DNA from 2 places in the Shewanella sp. SM101 genome. Region 2 is predicted to be linked to the other one. Evidence: riboswitches for the same ligand, from Rfam matches in the RefSeq annotation. Region 2 holds a riboswitch; the other holds the start of a gene.

Region 1 (7,686 bases), on a different contig from region 2:
AGCGATGAAGTAGAGGAATACCTTTACGAACTTAAAGATGCGACCGATGAACAAGAATGGATTTCAAGCCTGACCCCAAGGGAGTTGCAAATTCTACAGCAACTGGCGGAAGGCTTAAGTAATCGCATGATTTCAGAGCATTTACACATTAGTGAAGGCACAGTTAAAGTGCACGTGAAAAACCTACTGCGTAAAGCCAATGCTAAATCGAGAACCGAAATGGCGGTGCGCTACCTAAATAATTAAAGATACGAAAATAAGCTTGGTATCGCGCAAACAATAAAGGCAATCCCATGATTGCCTTTATGTTTTTATCAAATAGAGATTAAATAAATGATTACAAACCTTTCTCAATAAATTGCTGCCAACTCAGTAACGCCTGCTCAAAATCCTCAAGGCCACAATAAGCTTCTGACTCAGCATCATAGAGTGACATAGCCTCTTCCAATTCATATTCTTGCTCAAAGCCTAAGGTATTGGCAAAGACTCGCGCCTGTTCACGCTCTAACTCTAAGGTAAAATCATTACCAACAAGACGCCATGAACCTCGTTTATCGGCTTGAATTTCTTTTATCACACCCAACACTTGCTGAATTTTAGCTAACTCAGTCCCTAATTCTTCCGTAAACCATTGCCCAAGCACTTCATGATCCATGCTAAAGCTGGCCAGAAAAGTGCCGGTTAAACTGTTACGCCGAAATTCGTATTCCATTTTATTGTCTCTTTGATCTAAGCCTACTAATGCTAATTTTAACCTATCCTTGGCTAAGTTGCTTGCATCACTCAGCACATCAAATTTATGTCAATTAACATTTACCTCATGTCGTTAAGCATAAGTACTGACTTCATTTTCATGACAAAATCAGTTAGTTTGTTTGGATGATTTTGAAAGTTAAATGGAATGCGATATGCACGAAGGGTTTATCTACAGTTTAGTGCTCAGCGGCGCCCAAGCGGGTTCCACCTTGAGCCTAGAACAGATCGAAAAATGGGATCCTCAGGATGGCCTACTCTGGTTACACCTTCGCTATCGCAATAAAAAGGCACGCCACTGGATACTCAATAGCGGTCTGCCTAAGGTCGAAAGTGATGCCCTACTCGCCCAAGACACTCGCCCCCGCGCTGTGATTACAGGTGAAGGCATATTACTCGCATTACGCGGCGTTAACCTCAACCCCAATTCTGCTCCAGAAGACATGGTAGCAGTGCGTATCTATGCCGATAAACAGCGTATCATTTCCACCTGCGATCGCGAGTTACAGTCAGTCAAAGATGTCGCCGAGCTGATCCTTGAGGGAAATGGGCCTACAACTACGGGGGACTTCATCGTCGCAATCTGCGAGCGACTGACCAATCGTAAAGTCGAGTTTATTGATAAATTGGAAGAACAGCTCTCTGATTTAGAAGAGCTCGTCGTCTCAGGCAATGTGAAAGACTTACGTACCGATATCGCCGAACTGCGCCGTCAAACTGTGGCCATTCGCCGCTATTTAGCCCCACAGCGCGAAGCATTCTCGAAAATGATTTCAGAGCAATTCAGTCTATTTAAAGATACTGAGCGACTCAAGCTGAGGGAAACAAACGATAAACTTATCCGCACCATTGAAGATCTCGATGCCCTGCGCGATAGGGCCAATGTGACTCAAGAAGAATTACTCAGTCAGCAGTCGGAGCAACTCAACAAACGCTTATACTTCTTATCCTTAGTGTCAGCAATCTTCTTACCGCTAGGCTTTTTAACAGGCTTACTTGGGGTCAATATTGGCGGGATACCGGGCGCGGACAACACTTGGGCCTTCGCCACCTTCTGCGGCATATTAATCTCACTCGTCGCCCTGCAAATGGCGCTGTTTTATCGATTTAAGTGGTTATAGCCACCTTAAAACAACAAAGCCAATCGATTAGGATTGGCGTTGTTTTCTCTCAGTCCGATAAGCTAATTGTTATGGGCTAATGCTTACGAGCTAATTTTTATGATTTAGGCTGGAATGTCGGCAACTCAAACACATTGGTCATCACTTTATAAAGCTCAGTTCCTTGGTGCACTGACGCCGAAGCAAAGTGTAAAATCGGCACACAGTCCTGCCGCAAACTAACCGTTTTTAGCTCATCAGCCGTACCATATAAATCCATTCGCAGCAAATTCACTAAGGGCTGCCCCGCAGCCAATGGCTCACCCACAGGTGCAAGGTATTCCACTAAGCCAGAACTTGGCGCGTGATATTTTTTATAGTCTTTTAGATAACAACCAAAGCGCTGCATTTTAGCGGGTGCAACGGTTTCAGCGATCACGCCTCGGTGGCTTAAATATGCCAAAATCCCTTGTGCATCAACCCGTGCATCCTCAAGACAGACGCGCTCTTGGCTCGCCAATTCCAAGGTTAACGCTGACACTGCAACCCCTAAATCGCGCCCTTGAGATTTTGCAAAATCACTCAATTGCCACCAAGGACAAAACGCAGCCTCATCCATGGCGCCACCAAAGGCATTGGGGATAATGAGCGTATAAGGGATCGACAAAAACTGCGCAGCAGCTAAGTCATATTCAGGACAATACAAGTGCTTACAAGACTTAGGACCTGTGTGCAGATCGAGCACTATATCCGCACCATGGGCCATAATCTGCAGGTTAACCGCAAGCCTATGGCCGGTTGTAATGCCCCATTCATGACGCAATTTTTGCTGACAAGCTTCAACCAAAGTACTGCGATAGGCTTGGATCAGCTCGCTATCACTCAGCTTGGCATGTTCCCCATACCAAGTCGGCAAATCAATAGCATGATTCAAATACTCACGATTCCAATTCGCCCCCGTAATAGGATCAAATCGGCCAAGGGTAAACTCACCACTTTTTTGGTTGATCCCGAGTGGATTCGCCAATGGCACTAAGGTGATTTCGCCGCGGATGTCACAGTGTTCAAGCTGCTTCATCAACTGATAAATCACCGCATTCCCTTGTACTTCAGCACCGTGGACATTGGCCTGAATATACACTTTGGGGCCAGTCGCCTTATCGTCACTCGGTTTGAAATGGTAGATAGGCAAAGTGAGTGCTTGCCCTGCGGCAAGCTCCCCGATTTGCAGAGACGATGTTGTCGGCAACATACTAAACGCCTTCGAACAGATTTTGATGCAGCGATTTAACCACTTGCGCCGCTTCCGATTCTGCCACTAACACACACAGATTATGTGGGCTGGCACCTTGGCAAATCATCCGCACATTGTGTGGTTCTAACACTTCAAACACACGACGACAAATACCCGGCGTCGTCGCAATACGATTACCGATAATCGCCACTAAGGCCAATCCATCTTCAACTCGCACACGACAATGCTGTGATAATTCTTGCAGCAATGCCTCACTCAACAGACCTTGTCCACTTGAATCCGAACCAGTTTTATCTAGGGTTAGAGACACATTCACTTCTGATGTGGTAATCAAATCCACACTGATCTTATGTCGCGCTAATGTCGCAAAGGTTTCCGCTAAAAAGCCCTGCGCATGCAACATTTGCAAGCTGTGAAGATTTAATAGGGTTTGATCGCGGCGCAAAGCCACAGCGCGGAATACGGGCGCATCTTCCACTTGATGACGGATCCAAGTTCCGCCCTTTTCAGGCTCTTTACTTGAACCCACAAACACTTGAATTTGCTGACGAACGGCAGGAAGAATAGTCGCTGGATGCAATACCTTGGCACCAAAGGTCGCCATCTCGGCAGCCTCATTGAAACTGATCTCGGCAATCGGAAAGGCATTGGGCGCCAAACGAGGATCCGTTGTATAAATCCCAGCGACATCGGTCCAAATCTCTACCGCTGAGGCGCGTAACGCTTCAGCTAACAGTGCAGCAGAATAATCACTACCACCACGACCTAACGTTGTTGTTTGTCCCGCTTCATCGGCACCGATAAAGCCTTGCGTGACAATCACTTGTTCCGCTAATAGTGGCTGTAGATAATCACGAGCTAGAGTCGCAATCTGCTCGACCTGAGGTTCGGCTCGGCCAAAGTGGCTGTCAGTACGTAACACTCGGCGCACATCGAAGGCACTTGAGTTGACACCTTTCTCACGGATCACCGCCGAAAACAACGCTGAAGAACATTGCTCACCGAGGGACAACAACTCATCCATAGTCGCTTTGCTGCGTTGTGATGCAAGCGCTTCACTCAATACTGACATGCGACTCAATAATTTATCTAATGCGGCGGCCACATCGTTAGGACGACCGAGCTTATCTAAAATCGCATATTGAATTTGGGCAATTTGTTTTAATCGCTGTAATCGGCCATCGTCGTTGATCGATTCTTGGGTCAATTCTACTAGTAGATTTGTCACGCCGCTCGAAGCGCTGACCACGACTAAACGGCAATGAGGATTAGCTAACACTATGTCGGCACAGCGATTCATAGCGTTATAGTCGGCGACTGAGGTGCCACCAAATTTTGCGACAACGAGGGACATTAGCGCACCTCCGTGAAACACGTAGGGCAACAAATAAATGCAGATTGAATAAGATATTGATTAACTAACATGATCACACTCCGAACTGACTTCGTTCGAAGAGCCTGGTGCTCAATGATAACGCACCCCAAAAGAAGGGAAACAGCAATCGTCACCAGAAGCTCTCCACCAATTACAGGTGACAATCGTCAGGATTCAGCCTGAGCGACCGACATAAACATGCAGCAACCATATCTATGCCTCGGCGTTAATCTCCCTCATCAGTCATCGCTGGAGTTTGTGCTCCTCTGACCGACTACCTAGTTAACGCTCCTCTTCTGTTCCTTTCCTAGGAAAGGGACGAAAAAAGTAGCAATAAACCCCTAATGAAGTCAATGCTAATTTCATAACAAATGAACAATTTAAATAAAATCTTTTGAAAACAACTAAATGTTCAAATCGGGTAGCTCGTATACCAGCTGCACATAATCTCTAAATTTGCCTAAACACACTTCATCATGTCCATCCAAGATGCAAGGCACTAAGCTCACATCCCCTTGTTCGACAACATAAATCGCATATTGATTAAATTTCTTACCCAATTGCAATGCCATCGTTCTATCGATAAACACGGCCCAACTTTTTTCCATGTGGGATAAATCCGGTGCTGCGCCCACTAAAGCACGATAAGGGCTACCGAGTAATTCAATTTCACGGAGAAGTTGGCGATCGAGTAAACGGTTTTGGCTAGGAGAGAGAAGCTTTGAAGCGGGATTATGAGCGGTAATAACAGCAAAGGAAAAATCACAGGATAATGCTTGAGTCAGCAAAAACAACGGCGCTTGGTAACATTGCCACAAATTTTGAGTCGTATTGTCCATTGGTAGTCTAGTCGAAAAATGAACCCAAGTTAGTGTAGCAGAGTGATTGTAAAATCCAAAGAGGCGTGAACTGGCTCACAGGAATAAGAAATACATTAGTTATACTAATCAATAGCTAAAGTAAATATCATGGTAAAAACCCCTGCTCACCTAAAATTTGTTAACATTTCATTTGTTAACAAATGACTAAAACGAGTACAATGTACGTACTGGTGAGTTGAAACAGATTGAGCAAGATGCTTATCGTTCAATACAGTTTGTTACATATATCGCTTAAAGTAACGTGAACTGACCGGGCATCTGTTTAAAATCTGTTCTACATTTGATTTGTCTTTTAAACATTTAAAAAAAACAATAGTTAAGGAACTTATTCTAACTATTGCTTATCGAAGTTGGTACTGATTACGTTTTCTCGTATTACACTTAAACGTGCACTTAATCTACATCCAGATATAGATGTCACCGTAAAGATTTTCCTTTTGAGCACAAAGCAGTTCAAGGAAGTATCAACGCTTTTATGAATATAAGAGCCCGAAGTAAGTTGCTCTTATTGGTTAGTATAAACTGATTAAAATTTAGGTAAATAATATGCAAAATCCGCACATTCTGATCGTTGAAGATGAAGCCGTTACCCGTAACACGCTGAGAAGTATTTTCGAGGCAGAAGGGTATGTGGTAACTGAGGCCAATGATGGCGCAGAAATGCATAAGGCTATGCAGGAAAACAAAATTAACTTGGTCGTTATGGACATTAACTTGCCAGGTAAGAATGGTCTATTGTTGGCACGTGAACTACGTGAAATCAACAACATCGGTCTTATCTTCCTGACAGGTCGTGACAACGAAGTCGACAAAATTCTTGGACTTGAAATTGGCGCGGACGATTATATTACCAAGCCGTTCAACCCTCGTGAATTAACGATTCGTGCTCGTAACCTTCTGACTCGTGTCAACAGCGCTGGCGCTGAAGTCGAAGAAAAGAGCTCAGTAGAATACTACCGCTTCAATGATTGGAGCTTAGAGATCAACAGCCGTTCATTAGTGAGCCCACAGGGTGAATCTTACAAACTGCCACGTAGCGAGTTCCGCGCTATGCTGCACTTTGTTGAAAACCCAGGCAAAATTTTGACTCGTGCCGATCTACTGATGAAAATGACCGGCCGTGAACTTAAGCCACACGATCGTACTGTAGACGTGACTATCCGTCGTATCCGTAAGCATTTCGAAAGCTTGCCAGATACGCCAGAAATCATCGCGACTATTCACGGTGAAGGCTATCGTTTTTGCGGTAACTTAGAAGGCTAATCACCCGCTAAGCGACATCCGCATTAATTGGTTTGATAAGAATCGATTCACAAAAAACCAGATCCTAGGATCTGGTTTTTTTATGCCTACTATTTGGCGTTTTTCAACTGCCTATCTAGGAAATCGGCCAGTGAGCGATATAAGTGATTACGCACTTTCTCGCCACGCATCGAATGTTTAGATCCAGGATAATCGATCATCTGGAATAATTTCCCTTCATCCTGCAGCGCCTTATAAACCCGAGTGCTGTTTTCAAACAAGACGTTATCATCGGCCATACCGTGATACATCAACAGACCCGATTGATAGTTTTTCACATAGGGAAACACGCTGCTGGCTTCATAACCCTTTTCATTCCCCTCAGGATGGGCTAAGTAACGCTCAGTATAATGGGTGTCATATAAGCGCCAGTCGGTTACAGGCGCGCCCGAAATCGCGGCTTTAAAGTAATCTGGCGCCTTAAATAGACTCATCAAGGCCATGTAACCACCGTAGCTGTGGCCGTAAATTGCTACATTATCGGCATCGACAAATGGCAGACTCCGTAAATAGTCCACTCCCACTTTTTGATCCTTGACTTCAGCTTCACCCAAGTGACGGTAAATCACTTGCTCAAACTTTGTGCCCCTGTGGGCGCTGCCGCGGTTATCCAACTGGAACACCACATAGCCTTGTTGAACAAGATACTGGGTAAAGTAGTCCTGCTCGCTCCAACTGTTGGTCACTAACTGTGCGTGCGGCCCACCGTAAACCCGTACAACGACAGGGTATTTCTTGCTCGCATCAAACGGCACAGGTTTGAATAAACGGGTTTGCAACACTTGGCCATCTTCGGCTTTCAGTTCACCAAATTCAGGGAGTTGCCACAGACCCGCATAGTCATATAAAGGATGGCCTTGCTTGACTTCATTTTGCTCAACCCAAGCCAGTTGTTGGCCCTTCTCACCGTGTAAACTGATCTGCGGTGGCTGAGATAAGCTATTGAAATAATCCAGATACACACTTTGATTGTCGGCAAACACAGGATCGTGCATGCCCGCTTGCTTGCTTACCCGCTCA
Region 2 (7,686 bases):
TTTGGCTGGACGAGGAGCGCGTTTCTTCGCAGCAGCTTTAACAGCTACGCCACCTAAGTCATCAATTGATAAACCAACGGCTTCCATTTGTTGACGGATTTCTTCAATCTTAGCATTACGAGCTGCCATGGCTTGTTCTTCTTCCTCAGCCATAGACTCGCGTTCTACTAAAATTTTATCTAATTTGTCGGCTAAATCACGTAACTCTTCAACGCTAAGTTCTTTTACTGCAGCTTTAAAACGACGGCCGTGAGTTAATATCTCTAAAAATTCGCTCATATCTATTTTCGTCCCACTCTATTTTTAATACAGGATAATGGTGAACAACACCTAAATGATAGAAACTAATATAGCTCGAATCAAATAAAATTATGCGTTTTAAGGAAATTAAATATTATTTATTTTTTGAACTTTTCTTATTCCCTCAAATAAGTGTCCAAAAAAGTGGCCGTTGCAGCGGATTAAAAAATACAAACAGGCGTTTGACTTTGGTTGACGTTAACGTTAACAGGACGTAAAGTTGCTCTATCCTGCATTGGTATTAACCAATGTTTTGTCCATGTACATGAAAGTGTAGGAAGGAAACCCTATGAAAGTATTGGTGCCCGTTAAGCGCGTTGTTGATGCCAATGTGAAGGTCAGGGTCAAAGCTGACAATACAAGTGTTGACACTGCAAACCTAAAAATGGCGTTGAACCCTTTTTGTGAAATCGCAGTAGAAGAAGCGGTTCGTTTAAAAGAAGCGGGTAGCGCTACTGAAGTGGTTGTTGTCAGTATTGGTAATAAAGCCGTGCAAGAACAACTGCGTACCGCGCTTGCATTAGGCGCAGATCGTGCAATTCATATCGATACTGAAGAAGAGCTCGTGCCAGTGTCTATCGCCAAATTGCTCAAAGCGGTACAAGACAAAGAACAAGCAGAGCTGGTGATTTTTGGTAAGCAATCCATCGATGGTGATAATAACCAAACTGGCCAAATGTTTGCCGCGTTAATGGATATGCCACAGGCGACCTTTGCTTCAGAAATCAAATTAGAAGCGAATACATTACAAGTCACCCGTGAAATTGACGGCGGCATGCAAACTCTTAAACTGCCTTTACCTGCTGTTGTGACCGCCGATTTACGTTTGAACGAACCCCGTTACGCTTCATTGCCTAACATAATGAAAGCTAAGCGTAAGCCATTAGAAGTATTTACTGTGGCAGACTTAGGCGTGACGTTAAAGAGTCACCAAACGATTGTGAAGGTCACTCCGCCAGCTGAACGTAAAGCGGGCATCATGGTAGCGTCGGTAGCTGAGCTAGTTGAAAAGTTAAAAAATGAAGCGAAGGTGATCTAAATGGCCATTTTAGTATTAGCTGAACATGATAATGCTGCACTGAAACTCGATACGGCAAAAATTGTTACCGCCGCCCGTGCCATAGGCGATGAAGTGTATGTCTTGGTTGCGGGTCACCAATGTGGCGCGGTTGTCCAAGCGGTACAGGCACTACAAGGTGTTAGCCAAGTACTCGTTGCCGATGCCAGCGTGTATGAAGCGCATTTAGCGGAAAATTTTGCCAAATTGCTGGTGGACTTAGCGCCAAACTATGGTCACATTCTGGCCTCGGCTTCAAGTTTAGGTAAGGACACGCTTCCGCGCGTTGCGGCATTATTAGATGTCGCGCAAATCTCAGAAGTCATTACTGTTGTCAATGCCGATACCTTTGTGCGCCCTGTGTATGCGGGTAACGCCTTAGCGACAGTGCAAAGCCATGATGCCATTAAAGTGATGACAGTGCGCGCCAGTGCGTTTGACGCTGCGCCAGAAGGTAACAGTGCGGCTGTGACGACACTTGATAAAGTGTTTGAAGCGAGAACTCAGTTTGTTTCTCAATCGCTGACAGTTTCTGCCCGTCCAGAGTTAGGCAATGCTGGCATTATCGTATCTGGCGGCCGAGGCATGGGCAGTGGTGAAAACTTCGGTATGTTAGAGCAACTTGCTGACAAGCTCGGTGCAGCCGTTGGCGCATCACGCGCTGCAGTTGACGCAGGTTTTGTGCCTAACGATTTACAAGTGGGTCAAACCGGTAAAATCGTTGCGCCAAACTTGTATATTGCCGTCGGTATTTCTGGCGCGATTCAACATTTAGCCGGCATGAAAGACGCTAAAGTCATCGTTGCAATCAACAAAGATCCTGAAGCGCCGATTTTTCAAGTTGCCGATTATGGACTCGTTGCAGATCTGTTTGAGGCGGTTCCTGAGCTGATTACAAGTCTCAGTTGATTTTATCTGTGATCTAGGTCACATTAAGTGGCTTTGCGGTAGCATCTGCTAAGCCGCTTATGTTTTTATGTGCCTCACGCCCGTGCAAGGGCGTTCTTAGAAGTAGAGGCGCGCCAAATATTAGTAGTGATCAGTAGGGTGATTCCGTTGATCGATTGCGAAAGGATTTGGTGCCGAAGTGGTTCGATTTATCACGATCAACTGCTGGGGTTGTACCTAATAGGTGCAGCACTGCCATAGTATTTTCCGATATGGATATTGGGAATAGTTACTATGGAGCGCTACTGATAGGACAGGTGACCTTGGGTATCTATTGCCTTTTCCCACCAGTTCAGTCGCCCTCCATTCGTATTTAACGAAGATAATAATCAATGACTGTTATGAATTATGCCGATTCGGCACTTTCCTTGTTGCCGCCTGCGGTGGCTATCGTATTGGCGATCTTGACTCGCCGTGTACTGCTTTCTTTGGGGTTAGGTATTTTAATTGGTGCTTTATTGCTCAATCAATTTTCACCTTTAGCAACGGGTGAGTTTGTATTTAATGGCGTTAAAGGGCTTTTTTGGACTGATAAAGGTCTAAATTCGTGGAACTTATATATTCTCGGTTTCTTAATTGTACTGGGAATGATTACAGCGTTAATTACCGTAAGTGGCAGCGCGCGGGCTTTTGCCGATTGGGCTCGTTTACATATACGTAATAAACGTGACGCTAAACTATTGACCATGTTTTTAGGTTGCGTAGTTTTTATTGATGATTATTTCAATAGTTTAGTTGTTGGTTCGGTCGCTCGACCTGTTACCGATCGTTATTATGTTTCCCGCGCTAAGTTAGCTTATTTATTAGATTCTACTGCGGCGCCTGTGTGCGTTATTTCTCCAGTTTCGAGCTGGGGCGCTTATATTATCGCACTCATTGGCGGGATATTAACTGCCCATGGTTTTGCTGATACGGGTCATTTGAGTATTTTTATTCAAATGATCCCAATGAACTTTTACGCAATCTTCTCCTTATTATTATTACTTTTTGTTGTTTTTATGGGATTAGATGTTGGGCCAATGCGTGAGCATGAGCTCAATGCCCAACGTGGTAATTTATACGATGAGTCTAAGGGATTACCGCCTGGGGCGAACGCGGATTTACCTGAAGCCGAAACTGGTAAGATTTTAGGTCTGTTCCTGCCGATTACCGTGTTGGTATTTGCAACCCTCTATTTTATGATTAACAGTGGCGCTCAAGTACTCGCGGCGGAAGGGATTGAATTTAATATTATTTCTGCTTTTGAGAAAACCGATGTCAGTTCATCACTTTTCTTTGGTGCATTAATTGGTCTAGCGGTTTCGCTGATATTGAATTTAGTGCAAGGCGTTGAGAAATTGATGATAGTCAAAGGTATAGTGCAGGGCGCTCGCTCTATGCTGCCGGCGATTTACATCCTGTTATTTGCTTGGACAATCGCAGGTGTGATTGGTCAACTCGAAACCGGTAAGTTTATGGCGAGTTTAGCAACAGGAAATATTCCGTTCGCGTTTTTACCCGCCTTAATGTTTGTGCTAGCAGGTATTACCGCGTTCTCAACTGGTACTAGCTGGGGTACGTTCGGGATCATGTTGCCGATTGCTGCTGATATGGCGATGGGAAGCCACACTGGCATGATGTTGCCTATGCTTGCCTCTGTGCTGGCGGGGGCTGTATTTGGCGATCACTGCTCGCCAATTTCCGACACGACTATCTTGTCGTCTACGGGCGCCAGTTGCCACCACATCGACCATGTGGTGACTCAGCTACCTTATGCACTCATTGCGGCGTTTATTAGCTTAGTGGGTTATGTGGCACTTGGATTTACCGAGTCTGTTGTCGCGGGTTTAGTGGCTTGTAGTGTGGCATTTGTGATCAGTATTATCGTACTTAAAATCAAATCGAAAGGCGCAATTAGCTAGACGTTAATTGAAACCTTTCACTGCAAACGTTCACGACAAATAAGTCAAAATAAATCAGCCAGCATTATGCTGGCTGATTTTTTGGTTAAGGCTGAGTTTGTCTTTATCTCTAGCCTATCGCATTAAGGCTATCAACTCTTAGCTTAGCGTGCTTGATCTAGACCGCGGCGTTTAAGTAAGCCTTCTGTGGTTGGTTCTTGTCCGCGGAAGTTTTTGTAGGCGTCCATTGGCGCTATGCTATTACCCACTTCACGGATCGTTTTGCGGTACTTCATGCCGATTTCACGATTGAGCCCACCTTGGGTTTGTACATAGGCAAACGCATCCGCCGCTAAAATCTCACTCCACATATAAGCGTAATAACTTGCCGAGTAACCGCCGGGGAAGGCGTGGGCAAAATAGGTCGACTTATAACGCGGAGGTACGGCACTGATGTTTAAGCCGTGCTTTTTCAGGGCATTGGCTTCAAAGGTTGGTACATCTTGCAGCGGGGTATCTGGGCTTAATGAATGCCATTCCATGTCTACTAATGCAGCGGCCATGTATTCCAGTGTGTCAAAGCCTTGGTTGAAACTGCCTGATTTCAGCAGTTTTTGCAGCAGTTCATCGGGAATGGGTTTGCCCGTTTCGTAGTGTTTCGCGTAGTTCGCTAACACTTTTGGATGGGCGGCCCAATCTTCTTCAAACGTCGATGGAAATTCGACAAAGTCGCGTGAAACCGAGGTACCCGCCAGACTTGGATAAGTCACTTTAGAGAACATGCCGTGGGTGCCGTGACCCATTTCATGGAACATAGTGGTGACTTCGTTATAGCTGACGAATGTGGGTTGACCTTCGGGCGCTTTCTTTATGTTCATCACGTTGACGACCACAGGTTTAGTGCCTTCGAGGAAGGATTGACCGACGAACGAACTCATCCAAGCGCCACCACGTTTACCTTCACGGGCAAAATAGTCGGCGTAGAAAATGGCCATGCTTGAGCCATCGGCATCAAACATTTCGTAGGCTTTTACATCGGGATGGTAAACCGGTAAATCTGGGCGTGGTTTTAAGGTGACGCCATAGAGTTCTTTGAGTGTGTAGAATACGCCGTCTTCGAGCACGCGGTTAAATTCGAAGTATGGGCGAATGCTATTGGCATCGAGAGCGTATTTTTCTTGGCGGACTTTTTCTGCGTAAAACTCCCAGTCCCACGGTGCCAGTTCAAATTTCCCACCGGTTTTAGTGATCATCGCTTGAATGTCGGCCGCTTCTTTCTCTGTGTTAGCAACTACCGCAGGCACCATTGAACCAAACATGCTGTAAACCGCTTCGGGTGTTTTGGCCATTTGCGGTGCTAATCGATAACTTGCCCAGTTTTCATAGCCTAATAGTGTTGCGCGCTCGGCTCTGAGTTTCGCTAAACGAGATACGAGTGACGCAGTTTCGTTTTCACCAGTTAAGCCACGGTTCGCTGAGGCTTCCCAAATACGCTGGCGTAGCTCACGGTTTTCCAGTGATGCCAACACAGGTTGGCGAGTGGTGTTGGTTATGTTAATCAGATACTTGCCATCGTGACCGGCCGCTTTGGCATCGTTCGCGGCTGAAGCTATTTCACCGTCGGTTAATCCAGCAAGTTCACTTTTTGAATCCACCACAACGGCGATTTCTTTGGTTAAGCGTAATAAACGCTGAGAGAACTCATTCGTTAGTGTTGATTGTTCTTCATTTAACGCGCGGATTTTAACTTTTTGTTCATCGGTAAGTTTAGCGCCAGCCATGATAAAGCGTTGGTGATATACCTCAACCAAACGTACGGCTTCTGGGGTTAACCCTAAGTTAGTGCGGTCGTTATAGATGGCTTCGATACGGGAAAATAGCGCTGGGTTTAAGTTGATATTATCTGAGTGGGCCGCCATTTTTGGCGCCATTTCCCCTTGGATTTTACGCAGTTCTGGATTGCTGTTTGACCCTGCTAAATTATAAAACACGCTTGATGCACGGTTGAGTAGGGCGCCGCTTTTCTCCATAGCCACAATCGTATTATCGAAGGTTGCTGCTGCCGGATTATTGGCTATTGCGAGAATTTCTTGGTACTGCTCTGCCATGCCTTGCTCTAGGGCTGGCGCGAAGTGCTCATTCTTGATGAGGCTAAAATCAGGGGCTTGATATTGCAGGTTACTGGCTTGGAACAGCGGGTTTTGGGTTTGTACCGAGATAACGTTAGGTGCTTTAGTTTCTGTGCTGCTGCAACCTGCCATGAATCCGGCGGTGAGAGTGGCGCCGATGGCGATGGCAATAAAACTTTTACGCATAATTGAGTGACTTCCTTTGAATTGTTGTTTTTTTAGGACTGTAACGTTAGTAACTTAAATAGGACTGAAAATGGCTTGTTATCGGGTAATGTCTAAGTAAAAAAGGAGCCTCGCATTAGCGAGACTCCTTTGGCTATTTCCTTGCAGGGAAAATAGGTACCGCTTTTTACTTACTTCTTAATCACGCGATGATGAGATGATTAATTAGCGAGTAAACTTGTGGTATTTATCAATACCAGAACTTCTACCTGTGTCATGACATACTGCACAGGATTCAGAGGTCGGTTGTTTAAACCAGTCAGCAACCTTTGGTATGCTGATTTCACCACCGTTGCTTGCCATATGCGCCTTAGCTGAATCGCTAGTGTGGCAGGCATAACAGTTAGCGGTGACTGGGCTTGTCATTTTGCTACCTGGCTCAGCGATGTATTGATTTGGCACTTTGCTTAAATCAATCGCTTTTTCATGACAGGCAACGCAGCTAGTAGAGGCTTCAATCGCGCCTGCACCGTTAGCGGTTTGCGCTTGAGTTCCATCAGCTTTAACTTCACCGACTTTAGCGCCATTACCCCAGTGCCAGCTGTGCACCATAGGACCAAAACCTGCGCCTAAGGCTGCTGAAGTACGTTCCATGCCGTTGTCATGGCAGGCGATACAAGCTTTACCACCTTCATCGAAGGCACCATTTTTGTGGAACGCAGTGGCATCGTTGTGACAAGTAGTACAGCTGTTAGTACTCGCTATCTCACGACGTTCGAAGCCAGAGACCTTTTGAGTGGTGACAGGGTTAACGACATCTGAGTAAGCCGTAAAGGATATGCCCATAGAACCATCATAACCTGTCGCTCTTAGGTTGCCATTACTTTGGTAGCGTTGCTTACCATCATATTCCATCCAACCAGCGGTACTGAATGTCACGCGGGCAGAATAAACATAGTTAGCATTCACTGCGCTGATATCTGTCAGTAAATGACAGATATTTTTAGTGCCGTCAGTGTTGTAACCATAGTAGTAGTTAGTACGGTTACCTGGGCGACCCACTAAGCTGCCATTTTCATAGGAATGTAAATAAGCGCCCGCATAAACTACGGGTTTCTTAGCGTCATATACTAGCGGGCTAGAATAGTTAAAGTTGTCTTTAATGCTAAAGACGTTACCATCGGTGTCTTTCACTGTCAGCGTTGTA

Evidence for each region. Region 2 has a riboswitch for lysine ahead of L5M38_RS00780 (Na+/H+ antiporter NhaC family protein). Riboswitches for the same ligand answer to the same signal wherever they lie in the genome.
Region 1: it holds a riboswitch for lysine, as region 2 does, so the genes downstream of both, lysC (lysine-sensitive aspartokinase 3) here and L5M38_RS00780 (Na+/H+ antiporter NhaC family protein) in region 2, are expected to answer to the same signal.

Annotation. Positions count from the first base shown of each region.
Region 1 is NZ_JAKKRH010000003.1:41,176-48,861, forward strand. Features, by position in the region: gene L5M38_RS02265 (response regulator) at 1-246, shown strand, start outside; gene L5M38_RS02270 (YacL family protein) at 338-712, opposite strand; gene L5M38_RS02275 (zinc transporter ZntB) at 909-1,874, shown strand; gene L5M38_RS02280 (succinylglutamate desuccinylase/aspartoacylase family protein) at 1,972-3,105, opposite strand; gene lysC (lysine-sensitive aspartokinase 3) at 3,107-4,462, opposite strand; lysine riboswitch at 4,613-4,787, opposite strand; gene L5M38_RS02290 (DUF3293 domain-containing protein) at 4,888-5,322, opposite strand; gene arcA (two-component system response regulator ArcA) at 5,911-6,627, shown strand; gene L5M38_RS02300 (S9 family peptidase) at 6,717-7,686, opposite strand, start outside.
Region 2 is NZ_JAKKRH010000001.1:174,929-182,614, reverse strand. Features, by position in the region: gene L5M38_RS00795 (H-NS family nucleoid-associated regulatory protein) at 1-279, opposite strand, end outside; gene L5M38_RS00790 (electron transfer flavoprotein subunit beta/FixA family protein) at 590-1,339, shown strand; gene L5M38_RS00785 (electron transfer flavoprotein subunit alpha/FixB family protein) at 1,340-2,266, shown strand; lysine riboswitch at 2,362-2,558, shown strand; gene L5M38_RS00780 (Na+/H+ antiporter NhaC family protein) at 2,638-4,206, shown strand; gene L5M38_RS00775 (M3 family metallopeptidase) at 4,350-6,500, opposite strand; gene L5M38_RS00770 (multiheme c-type cytochrome) at 6,705-7,686, opposite strand, start outside.